DNA from 2 places in the Mesorhizobium sp. YL-MeA3-2017 genome. Region 1 is predicted to be linked to the other one. Evidence: predicted binding sites of a transcription regulator. Region 1 holds the regulator's gene; the other holds the start of a gene.
The links. The regulator LexA, encoded in region 1, represses DNA repair genes until DNA is damaged. The targets are predictions, from matches to a motif close to TGTTCNNNNTGTGTTCNG.

Region 2: the regulator LexA is predicted to act here: its motif matches at 3,001-3,018, upstream of uvrA (excinuclease ABC subunit UvrA).

Annotation. Positions count from the first base shown of each region.
Region 1 covers NZ_JAUSVH010000001.1:213,152-219,158, forward strand. Annotated here, with positions in the region: gene trpC (indole-3-glycerol phosphate synthase TrpC) at 1-771, shown strand, start outside; gene moaC (cyclic pyranopterin monophosphate synthase MoaC) at 774-1,259, shown strand; gene glp (gephyrin-like molybdotransferase Glp) at 1,259-2,464, shown strand; gene QFZ88_RS00900 (antibiotic biosynthesis monooxygenase) at 2,627-2,983, opposite strand; gene QFZ88_RS00905 (LysR family transcriptional regulator) at 3,109-3,996, shown strand; gene lexA (transcriptional repressor LexA) at 4,331-5,053, shown strand; gene QFZ88_RS00915 (ComEC/Rec2 family competence protein) at 5,181-6,007, opposite strand, start outside.
Region 2 covers NZ_JAUSVH010000001.1:5,321,431-5,327,437, reverse strand. Annotated here, with positions in the region: gene QFZ88_RS25220 (SRPBCC family protein) at 1-419, shown strand, start outside; gene QFZ88_RS25215 (ATP-dependent Clp protease proteolytic subunit) at 440-1,045, shown strand; gene QFZ88_RS25210 (hypothetical protein) at 1,128-1,415, shown strand; gene QFZ88_RS25205 (GCG_CRPN prefix-to-repeats domain-containing protein) at 1,546-1,869, opposite strand; gene QFZ88_RS25200 (hypothetical protein) at 2,075-2,395, shown strand; gene uvrA (excinuclease ABC subunit UvrA) at 3,164-6,007, shown strand, end outside.

The DNA of each region.
Region 1 (6,007 bases):
GAGATCGCCGCCGCCAAGGCGCGCGTGCCGCTGGCCGAGATGAAGGTGCGCGCCGCCGATGCCGACCGCCCGCGGGGTTTCCTGGCGGCGCTGGAGACAAAACGCGCGGCCGGCGCCTTCGCGCTGATCGCCGAGATCAAGAAGGCGAGCCCGTCCAAGGGGCTGATCCGCGCCGATTTCGATCCGCCGGCGCTGGCGCGCGCCTACCAGGCGGGCGGCGCTGCCTGCCTCTCGGTGCTGACCGACGCACCGTCGTTCCAGGGCGCGCCGGAATTCCTGACCGAGGCGCGCAAGGCTTGTAACCTGCCGGCGCTGCGCAAGGATTTCCTGTTCGATCCCTATCAGGTCTACGAAGCGCGTGCCTGGGGCGCCGACGCCATCCTCATCATCATGGCAAGCGTCGACGACGGGCTGGCCGCCGAGCTCGAGGAAACCGCTTTCTCGCTCGGAATGGACGCGCTGATCGAAGTTCACGACGAGGAAGAAACGACGCGGGCGCTGAAACTGCGCTCGCGCCTCATCGGCATCAACAACCGCAATCTGCGCACCTTCGAGACCAGCCTCGAAACCTCGGAGCGCCTCGCCGGCATGGTGCCGGACGGGCGCCTGCTGGTCAGCGAAAGCGGCATCTTCACCCATGAAGACTGCCGCCGCATGGAAAAGAGCGGCATCGGCACCTTCCTGGTCGGCGAAAGCCTGATGCGACAGGCCGACGTGACCGGCGCCACGCGCACGCTTCTCGGGCTCGACGCCAGGGCCGAGGCCCTCTGACCGTGGCCGGCAGCGCCCTCACCCATCTTGGCGCTCAGGGCGAGGCGCATATGGTCGATGTCGGCGACAAGGCCGAGACGGTTCGCACTGCGGTGGCCGAAGGTTTTGTTGCCATGCAGGCCGACACGCTCGCCATGATCCTTGCGGGCAATGCCAAGAAAGGCGATGTGCTGGGCACCGCCCGCATCGCCGGCATCATGGCCGCCAAGAAGGCGCATGAACTGATCCCGCTCTGCCATCCGCTGCTTTTGACCAAGGTTTCGGTCGATATCGAGCCGGACCACGCCCTTCCCGGCCTGAAGGTAACGGCGCTGGCGCGCGTCACCGGCAAGACCGGTGTCGAGATGGAGGCGCTGACGGCCGCCTCGGTCGCCTGCCTCACCATCTACGATATGGCGAAGGCGGTGGACCGCGCCATGACCATTTCCGGTATCCGGCTGGTCGAGAAGACCGGCGGCAAATCCGGCGACTACAAGGCGGGTGCCTGATGTCGCTGGTGCCGGTCGACGACGCGCTGGCGCGCCTTCTCGGCGACGCCATGCCGCTGCCCGCCGAAACCATCCCGCTTGCCGAGGCTTATGACCGGGTTCTGGCCGAGCCGCTGGTGGCGCTGCGCACGCAACCGCCTTTCGACGCCTCCGCCATGGACGGCTATGCCGCCCGCGGCGCGGACGTGGCGGCTGCGGCGGGTCGCCTCACGGTGATCGGCCAGGCGCCGGCGGGCCGCGGATTCACCGGAACGGTGGGACCCGGCGAGACCGTGCGCATCTTCACCGGAGCGCCGCTGCCGGCCGGCGCCGACACCGTCGTCATTCAGGAAAACGTGCGCAATCTCGGCGACGGCACGGTCGAACTTCTGGAGCCGACCGCCGAAGGGCGCAATGTGCGCCGCAAGGGCCTGGATTTCGAGAGCGGCAACGTGCTGCTCGACAAAGGCCGGCTGCTTGACGCCGCCGCTTTGTCGCTTGCCGCCTCCGCCAATCACCCCACGGTGGCTGTCGTTCGCCGGCCGCTGGTCGCCATCATCGCCACCGGCGACGAATTGCTGCCGCCGGGCAGCGTGCTTGGTTCCGGCCAGATCATCTCGTCCAACGCCTATGGCGTCGCCGCCGCGGCGCAGGCGGTGGGCGCCAGGGCGCTCGACCTCGGCATCGCCGCCGACCGCAAGGACGCGATCGCCGCTTTGGTCAGGCATGCCGTCGACGCCGGTGCCGACATCATCGTCACGCTGGGCGGCGCCTCGGTGGGCGACCACGATTTGGTCCACGACGTGCTGACCGGCGAAGGCATGACGCTCGACTTCTGGAAGCTCGCCATGCGCCCCGGCAAGCCCCTGCTGTTCGGCCGCATGGGCGCCATTCGCTGCATCGGCCTGCCCGGCAATCCGGTCGCCAGCCTGGTCTGCTCGCAACTGTTCCTGAAACCGCTGCTCGCCCGCCTCGGCGGGCGCCTCTTCAGGCAAGACATGCGCGAGGTGAAACTGGCAAGTAATATGCCGGCTAATGATCGGCGCCAGGATTATGTTCGCGCGGTCGTGGAGGAGCGCGCTGGCGCCCTCATCGCCACCCCGTTGGGCATCCAGGACTCCTCGATGCTGCGCACGCTGGCCGATGCCAACGGGCTGATCGTGCGCCCGCCCTTCGCCGCCGCCGCTATCGCCGGCGAGCCCTGCCAGGTGCTGATGCTGCGCTGACGAGCGGAGCAAAAAACTGGCGGCAGCGAAGAACTGTTTTCAAGCCGCCGCACGTCCGCCTCGGACGTACAAAAAGCTCTTTAATCCCTTGAATTTACGCGTTGTTTTTACCGAACACCGATCCCGATTCTCGAACCGTCGCGCGCGGCATCGTTAGGTGAATCAGGTCGCCGCCACGCGCTTCGGCAGCACGAGATCGCCGACGGTGTAGGTGTGAAATTCGCTTTTGGACACCGCGTCCAGCTTGCGGAACTTCTCCACGAAGACTGGATCGGAGAAGAACGTGTCGACATCGCCGGCGCCCTGGATCGCTTCGACATTCACGACCGTTTGTCCGTCCGTGCTCTTGGCCAGCGTGCTCCAGAGGAAACCTTCCTTGCGTTCGGCGACATAGTGCACGACGTCCTGGATGATGGCGAAAGCCTCCTCCTGCTTTCCGGGGTGGGCGTGGATGACGTTGACGATGAAGGTCGTTGGCTGGGGAGTGGCCGCGAAGGCGGCGTTCGATTGGGTGGTCATGCGTATCTCCATTTGAGGATCGCGGCGGACTGTGCGCGACGGCATCTGGATATCGGGACGGAAATATCGGATAAATGGTCCGGTATTCTCATCACATCGGATATTTTTTCCGGAATTGACTCTCCATGGATACGCTTGGAACGCTTGGCATTTTCATTCAGGTGGCCGAGGCGGGAAGTTTCGCGAGCGCTGCGCAACGGCTCGGCCTGTCGGGTTCCGCTGTCGGCAAGGCCATCCTGCGGCTCGAGGACGAGATGGGCGCGCGCCTTTTTCACCGCTCGACGCGCAGTATGGCGCTGACCGAGGAAGGCAGTTTTTTCCTCGACAGCTGCCGGCGCATCCAGGCGGAATTCGAACAAGCTCAGGCCCAGCTGTCGCGGTCGCAGGCGACCCCGCGCGGGCAGCTTCGCGTGAGCCTTCCCCTGGCCGGCATGCTTTTGATGCCGACGCTGTCGGCTTTCATGGCAACATATCCGCAGATCAACCTCGATCTCGATTTCACCGACCGGCTTGTCGATGTCATCGAGGAGGGTTTCGACGCCGTCGTTCGAACGGGCGACGTCAAGGACACGCGCCTGATGAGCCGCAAGCTCGGGACATTCAGGCACATGATTGTCGCGGCACCCGAATATCTCGCCGAAAACGGCAGGCCGAGTGTGCCGGAGGACCTCCTCCTGCATCGGTGCCTGCATCATCGCTTCGCGAATTCGGGACGGCTCGAACCGTGGCCGCTGGCGCGCGATGGACGCGAGCTGAAGCTCGACCTTCCCGTCACCACGGTCGCCAGCACGTTGGAACCATTGATCTATCTCGCCGAACGATCTTTCGGCATCACATGCCTTCCGCCGTTTGCCGTATCCTCAGGCCTGGCCGAGAGAAAGCTGGTGCCGCTACTGGAAGACTACCTTAGCGAGGCCGGGACGTTTCGGATCCTTTGGCCGACCAACCGATACCTCTCGCCCAAGGTTCGGGTTTTTGTCGACTACATGGCTGCGAATCTTTTTGCCGAGTAATCACCAGGCTGGAAGGCGCGGGACGCGTAGCAGCAACGTCTTTGTCGGCCGGCTTGGCACAATCCGGCCGGGCCGTGCCTTTGTTGCAGGCCCGGGCTCTTCACACCGCGCGCCTGTTCTGCTCAACCATGCAGTGGCGCCTCGATTCTGCCATTTGCAAAGCCACTCGCCCCGGCGCGACGAAAAAGTCGAGATCGAGTTCCGGCGGCATCAGGCTGAACAAAGCGTCAACAGATTCATTAAACTTTAAATGGTTGCGGAACACAAATGGAACAGATAGTGTTTGTTCCGGGTTTGTTTTACTGATTCCGGTTCCAGTCCCCTGGGGGTGACAATGCTGACACGCAAGCAACACGAGCTTCTGCTCTTCATCCACGAACGACTGAAAGAAAGCGGCATCCCACCCTCTTTCGACGAGATGAAGGAGGCGCTCGATCTTGCATCGAAGTCCGGCATCCACCGCCTGATCACCGCTCTGGAAGAGCGCGGCTTCATCCGCCGGCTGCCGAACCGGGCCCGGGCGCTCGAAGTTTTGCGTCTGCCCGATTCCATCGCGCCCGGCCTCAACGCGGCCAGGAGGTTTTCGCCGGCCGTCATCCAAGGCAGCCTCGGCCGCCCGGCGGCCAAGGAGCCGCAGCGCCCGCAGTCGGCCAGCAATGACGACGATGCCGGCTCCGCCGTTTCCATTCCCGTCATGGGCCGCATCGCCGCCGGTGTGCCGATCGACGCCATCCAGCACCGCACGCATTCCATCTCGGTGCCGCCTGACATGATTTCGGGCGGTGACCACTATGCCCTTGAGGTCAAAGGCGATTCGATGATCGAGGCCGGCATTTTCGACGGCGACACGGTCATCATCCGCAATGCCAACACCGCCAATCCCGGCGAGATCGTCGTGGCACTGGTCGACGAGGAGGAAGCGACGCTGAAGCGCTTCCGCCGCAAGGGCGCGTCGATTGCGCTGGAGGCCGCCAATCCGGCCTATGAAACCCGCATTTTCGGGCCGGACCGGGTCAAGGTGCAAGGCAAGCTGGTCGGCCTGATCCGCCGCTATTAATGAGGCCGGAACAGGTCGGCTCGACGCGCTCGGAGCCGGCTCCAAGCGCTCGTAGCAGGTCTCTTTCCTCCGCTGAAATGTCGCGGAGCCGGTTTAGTGGACGCGGTCTTGCCGAATTGATAGCCGGCTAATTTTCTGGCGTTTGAGGCGCGTGATCTCGTTGTTCTGTCGTGACATCAGGACCGTTCGGCGTGGCATCGCGTTTGTTCGCACGCGCATCGCGCCTGTTTGTGTCGGCATCGAATCTGTTTGCCGAGGCATCGAATTTGCCTGCCTTGGCATTGGACTTCACGCGCTCCTGCTGCCGGGGCGGCAGGCCCCTCGCCTCGCGTGAAAACCGGCGCTGCGCGTGCCAGGGCCGGGAGCTGTCTTCGAGGGCGAAGCGCGCCGTTGCGGCAGCAGCGGCATTTTGCGGGTCGAAATAGACCGCCGCGCTGCCGGCGCGGGCCAGATCCTGTCGGGTGATGACGACGACGGCGGCGTCCTCGCAAAGATCGCGCGCCGTGGCGTCGTCGATGACGATCACGGCGGCGACCGCACAGGCGGGCTTCGCGGCGCGCGCATTGGGCGCCGTCGCCACGACCGGGCCATCGGGATGGCGGGCAAAGCAGAGATCCTGCGCACACAGAAACGGCGTGCCGGGCGGCAGGTCCTGCGCGTCCGCCAAGGCGACGCCGGCCGATGCCGCCGTCTCGGGAAGGACGACAGTCTCGGCATCGAGCGCGCGGCGCCAATTGTCGAGCGTGAACGCATTGGGGCGCGGCCGGCTGACCGCCAGTTCGCCGCCGCCGATGGGCATGGCGACGAGGCGCGCATCCTCGGCCACCAGCACGTCGGGCGTCTCGACATCGTCCATCGCCACGATGCCGGCGAAGGCCAGCGGCACGGCGAGCAGCCGCAGCCATGTCGTGGCCATGGCGCCGATCGCCAGTGCGGCCGTGACCAGCAAAACCG
Region 2 (6,007 bases), 5.1 Mb from region 1:
ATCTGCCGGAGCCTCCGGAAAAGGTCTGGCGCGCTATCACGCAACCCGAAATTGTCGCTGCCTGGCTGATGCCGAACGACATCAAGCCGGAAGCCGGCCATCGCTTCAAGCTGGGCGAGGAAGGTCATATCGACTGCGCGGTTATCGAGGCCGAACCGGAACAGCTGTTGCGCTATTCATGGCGCGAACGGCCCGTCTCCGGCGAGGCCGGTTTCGACAGCGTCGTGACCTTCGTGCTCGCCCGCACCACGACTGGCGGTACGCATCTGCGGATTGTCCATGATGGGTTCGCCGCCGTCGCCGGCGCGACCGTCATGAGCGGCGTGGCATCGTGCAGCATGAGGCTCCACGTCGCCACGACATCCCCAACCAAAACCGTCCGTGCGGCCAACGCGCCGCAATGGCGGTTGATCGCCTGAACCCACGAAGGAACAAGACAATGTCCGCCATTGCCAATCTTGTGCCCATGGTCATCGAGCAGTCGAGCCGCGGCGAACGCACATTCGACATCTTCTCGCGGCTGCTGCGCGAGCGCATCATCTTCGTCAACGGCGAGGTCAACGACACCATGTCGGCCCTGGTCTGCGCCCAGTTGCTGTCCCTGGAATCCGACAATCCCGACAAGGAGATATCGCTCTACATCAATTCGCCCGGCGGCGTGGTGACCGCCGGTTTCGCCATCTACGACACCATGCGTTACGTCAGTTGTCCGATTTCGACGGTATGCATGGGCTTTGCCGCCTCGATGGGTTCATTCCTCCTGATGGCCGGCACGCCCGGCCGACGCATCGCGCTGCCCAACAGCAGCATCGTCCTGCACCAGCCGCTGGGCGGCTTCCAGGGCCAGGCATCCGACATCCAGCGTCACGCGGAGAATATCAGTCGCGTCAAAAAGCGCATGATTGGCCTCTATGCGGAACATTGCGGCCGCACGCTCGATGAAGTCGAGCGCACGCTTGACCGCGACCATTTCATGACCGCCGAGGAAGCCAAGGCCTGGGGGCTGGTCGACCACGTCTACGATACGCGCAAACACGCCGCCTGACCGGTATGTCAGCGCGATCGATGACAGCGCGGTCGGATGGCAGGGACTGGTCGCGGCGGCATCATGCGCCTATGTTAGGGGCATGATCCGCATTTCCGCTCCCCTCGCAATCGGGTTTTTGGGCTTGCTGGCAGTGTTGCCGCAGGCGGCGACCGCTGTTGCCGGCGAGCCGGCAAAGCCATCAAAAGGCAGCCTGCCTGGTGTCGATGGCGGCTACCGCATCGTCCAGCCGGCCGCCCCGCAGCCGGAGCCCGACGACACTAGCAACGGTGCGAACCGGCAATTCAAGATCGGCGACATGGACGTGCGCATTTCCGGCTCGGTGATCGTCGATGTCGGCGCCGGCGCGGTGTCGGCACCACGCCGCTAACAACAGCCCGAAAAATCAAAGTCGCGGCTCTGCGCCGCCGGATCAAACCAACGGATCTCTCGGCTGGAGACCAAACGGCAAGCGACCGACACGGCTGCGTCGGCCGCTCGTCAGGACATCGCTGGGCGTCTTACCAGTTGCGGACGCAATAGCCGCGCGGTGTCAGATGGGTGCCGCGCGGGCATGCGCGGTAGGCGGGCCGATTGCGGACGCATTCGCCATAGCGGTTCAAATGGCGGCCCGGGCCGCAATAAGCGCGCATCCTGTTTGGAACGCAGCGGCCCCAACGATCCATGTGACGGCCCGGCCCGCAGCGCCAGCCGACCTGCTCGATTGCGTTCGATGAGAACTGGGAAGATTGCGCGGGCGCGATCGGATAAGAGAAGGCAGGCGCGGCGAACGAGAAAAGACCGCCGAGAAGCACCAGGGCGGCGACAAGTTTTGCAGAATACATCACGTATTCCTCCGAGCGATGCCCCCCTGCACGCACGACGGTATTGACCGCTGGGTGAATGGAACGTGAATGTCTTCACGTTTCACGGCGATGTGAAAGGCACTGCCCGCAGGCACTCGCCGTCGGCCGACCAGTTCATCTGTGCTATCGCGACCAGCGCCGGGCTGCGTTATCAAGGACTGGGGCACAACGATGAGAGGACGCCATGCGGTTTCTTCCATACGTCGCTTCGGCCCTTGCTGCCCTTACCCCTGTTCCTGCGCTCAGCCAGCCGATGTTCGGCTACGGCACCAAGGACACCACTTTCTACATCACCGCCTGGAATCCGGAGAACAGAAGCTGGAACTGCTCGGCCGCCTTCACGCTCTATGATGACAGCCAGGGCGTGGCGCGGGTCGAGTTCAGCTACAATGAGAACTTCGTCGTCACCTCGCACACCAACAACACCATCGTCCATTTCGTCCAGGCACGCTGGGCGACGCGCAATCTGCGCTATTCGATAACCAGCCAGCCATCCTGCTTCTGACCGACGGGAACGGGAGTACCCGGGTAGCGTCCACGCGACGGCTGTTGCCGTCGCGGCTTTCGCGACGGTGGATGTTTCCCGCGGTTTGGAGATTCAATGGCCCCTAAAAACCATTGGCCCCGCCGCTGCCTGTGGCAAAGCGGACGGGGCCTTTTGGGGGTTTACCCGATATTACCGGGAGCGTTTCACCGGCTTTGGGTTTCGGGTGCTTCGCGGCATTCAGCCGTCGACCCGACTAGTGGTCTCTGGTTGTAAAGGGGGTCGGCAGGTCACGGTTTGCGCGAACAGGCGTTCGCCTGCCCTGACACCTATGCCCGCCGCGGCTCCAACGACAGATGGAGCCCGAAGATACTGTCCGGTGGGGTCATACCTCGCTCCTTCTCTTGGTTGCTCTTGCCGTCTTCCCAGAGCACTTATTCGTTCGTCCGCGGCGCCTCGCGGATCACCTGCTGGCACGAAGATCGCCCCTTGGCGATCGGCTCGGTTGACCCTTGGACTGTGCGCCTCCCCTCCCCATGCGTCAACCTTTGCTTAGTCGATTGCGGAAAATGTGATCGGAACGATCCGGAACGTCACGTTCTCCTGACATCGCTCTGTCAGGAGCGCGTTCGATCTTTGTTCTTTTTTGCTTGCCCGCCCGCGCGAAAGACGGTTAAACCCGACACGTTGCGGGGTCCACTCGATCTTGCGGCAACAATACCTACATTAACGGGCGGCCGGGCAGATCCGTCCTGCCCAGACATTGCAAAACCGAGGCGGCGGACCGGCATGGCCGACCATAAGTACATTTCCATTCGCGGCGCACGCGAGCACAATCTCAAAAATGTCGACCTGGACCTGCCGCGGGACAGCCTGGTCGTGATGACGGGCCTGTCGGGCTCCGGCAAATCGTCGCTTGCGTTCGACACGATCTACGCCGAGGGCCAGCGTCGATACGTGGAAAGCCTGTCGGCCTACGCCCGGCAGTTCCTGGAGATGATGCAGAAGCCGGACGTCGACCAGATCGACGGCCTGTCACCCGCCATTTCCATCGAGCAGAAGACGACTTCCAAGAACCCGCGCTCGACGGTCGGAACCGTCACCGAAATCTACGACTACATGCGGCTGTTGTTCGCGCGCGTCGGCGTACCCTATTCGCCGGCCACCGGCCTGCCCATCGAAAGCCAGACGGTGAGCCAGATGGTCGACCGCGTTCTGGCGATCGAGGAAGGCACGCGCCTTTACATCATGGCGCCGATGGTTCGCGGCCGTAAGGGCGAATACAAGAAGGAATTGCTGGAACTCCAGAAGAAGGGTTTTCAGCGCGTCAAGGTCGACGGCGTCTTCTATGAAGTTGGAGACGTGCCGGCGCTGGACAAGAAATACAAACACGACATCGACGTCGTGGTCGATCGCGTCGTCGTGCGCGGCGACCTCGCCACGCGCCTGGCGGATTCGATGGAGACCGCGCTCAAGCTTGCTGAAGGTCTGGTTGTCGCAGAATTCGCCGACCGCCCGCTGCCGGCCAGCGAAACATCCGAAGAATCCGCCTACAAATCCAAGAACGAGACGCATGAGCGCATCCTGTTCTCGGAAAAGTTCGCCTGCCCGGTGTCCGGCTTCACCATTCCAGAGATCGAGCCCCGGCTGTTCTCGTTCAACAATCCGTTCGGCGCCTGCCCGACCTGCGACGGGCTGGGCAGCCAGCGCGCGATCGACGAAAACCTCGTGGTGCCGGACGACAATGCGACACTGCGCGACGGCGCCGTCAGTCCGTGGGCAAAATCCACCTCCCCCTATTATTCGCAGACCCTGGAAGCGCTGGGAAAGGTCTACGGCTTCAAGCTCGGCGACAAGTTCAAGGATCTGAGCGAGGAGGCCCAGCAGGCCATTCTTCGCGGCACCGGCGAACGCGAGATCACCTTCAACTATGATGACGGCCTGCGCTCCTACAAGACGACCAAGACCTTCGAGGGCGTGATCCCCAATCTCGAGCGGCGCTGGAAGGAAACGGAATCGGCCTGGATGCGCGAGGAGATCGAGCGCTTCATGTCGGCCACCCCCTGCCCGGCCTGCAACGGCTACCGACTGAAACCGGAAGCCCTGGCGGTGAAGATCGCCGGCAAGCATATCGGCGAAGTGACGGAACAGTCGATCCGCAAGGCCGACCGCTGGTTCAACGAATTGCCGGAGCAGCTCAACGAAAAGCAGAACGAGATCGCCGTCCGTGTGCTGAAGGAAATCCGCGAAAGACTGCGCTTCCTCAACGATGTCGGCCTCGACTATCTGACGCTGTCGCGCAATTCGGGCACGCTGTCGGGTGGCGAGAGCCAGCGCATCCGCCTCGCATCGCAGATCGGCTCCGGTCTTACCGGCGTGCTCTACGTGCTGGACGAGCCGTCGATCGGCCTGCATCAACGCGACAATGCACGCTTGATCGAGACGCTGAAACATCTGCGCGACATCGGCAACACCGTCATTGTCGTCGAACATGACGAAGACGCCATCCTGACCGCCGACTATGTCGTCGACATCGGCCCGGCGGCGGGCATCCATGGCGGCCACATCATCGCCCAGGGCACACCGCGCGAGGTGATGGCCAACCCGGCTTCGATTACGGGCAAATATCTGTCGGGCGAGCTCGAGATCGCGACACCGGCCGAGCGACGGCCCGGCAAGAAGGGCAAGCGCATCAAGGTCGTCGGCGCGCGTGGCAACAATCTGAAGAATGTCACCGCCGAGTTTCCGCTCGGTACCTTCACCGCCGTCACCGGCGTATCGGGCGGCGGCAAGTCGACCTTCCTGATCGAGACGCTGTTCAAGGCCGCGTCCCGCCGCATCATGGGTTCGCGCGAGCATCCGGCCGAGCATGACCGTATCGAGGGCCTCGAATTCCTCGACAAGGTCATTGACATCGACCAGTCGCCGATCGGCCGCACACCGCGATCGAACCCGGCCACCTATACGGGCGCCTTCACCCCGATCCGGGACTGGTTCGCCGGCTTGCCGGAAGCCAAGGCGCGCGGATATCAGCCGGGCCGTTTCTCGTTCAACGTCAAGGGTGGCCGTTGCGAGGCCTGCCAGGGCGACGGCGTCATCAAGATCGAGATGCACTTCCTGCCCGACGTCTACGTGACCTGCGACGTCTGCCACGGCAAGCGCTACAACCGCGAGACGCTGGACGTCACCTTCAAGGGCAAATCGATCGCCGACGTTCTCGACATGACGGTCGAGGAAGGCGTCGACTTCTTCGCCGCAGTGCCGGGCGTGCGCGACAAGCTCGTCACGCTCAACCAGGTCGGCCTCGGCTACATCCATATCGGCCAGCAGGCGACGACCTTGTCCGGCGGTGAGGCGCAGCGCATCAAGCTGGCCAAGGAACTGTCGCGCAAGGCGACCGGCAAGACGCTCTATATTCTCGACGAGCCGACTACCGGCCTGCATTTCCACGACGTGGCAAAACTGCTCGAAGTGCTGCACGAACTGGTCGACCAGGGCAACACCGTGATCGTCATCGAGCACAATCTGGAAGTCATCAAGACCGCCGACTGGGTGCTCGACCTTGGCCCCGAGGGTGGCGACGGCGGCGGCGAACTCGTGGCGTCGGGCACGCCGGAAGACGTCGTCGCCGAG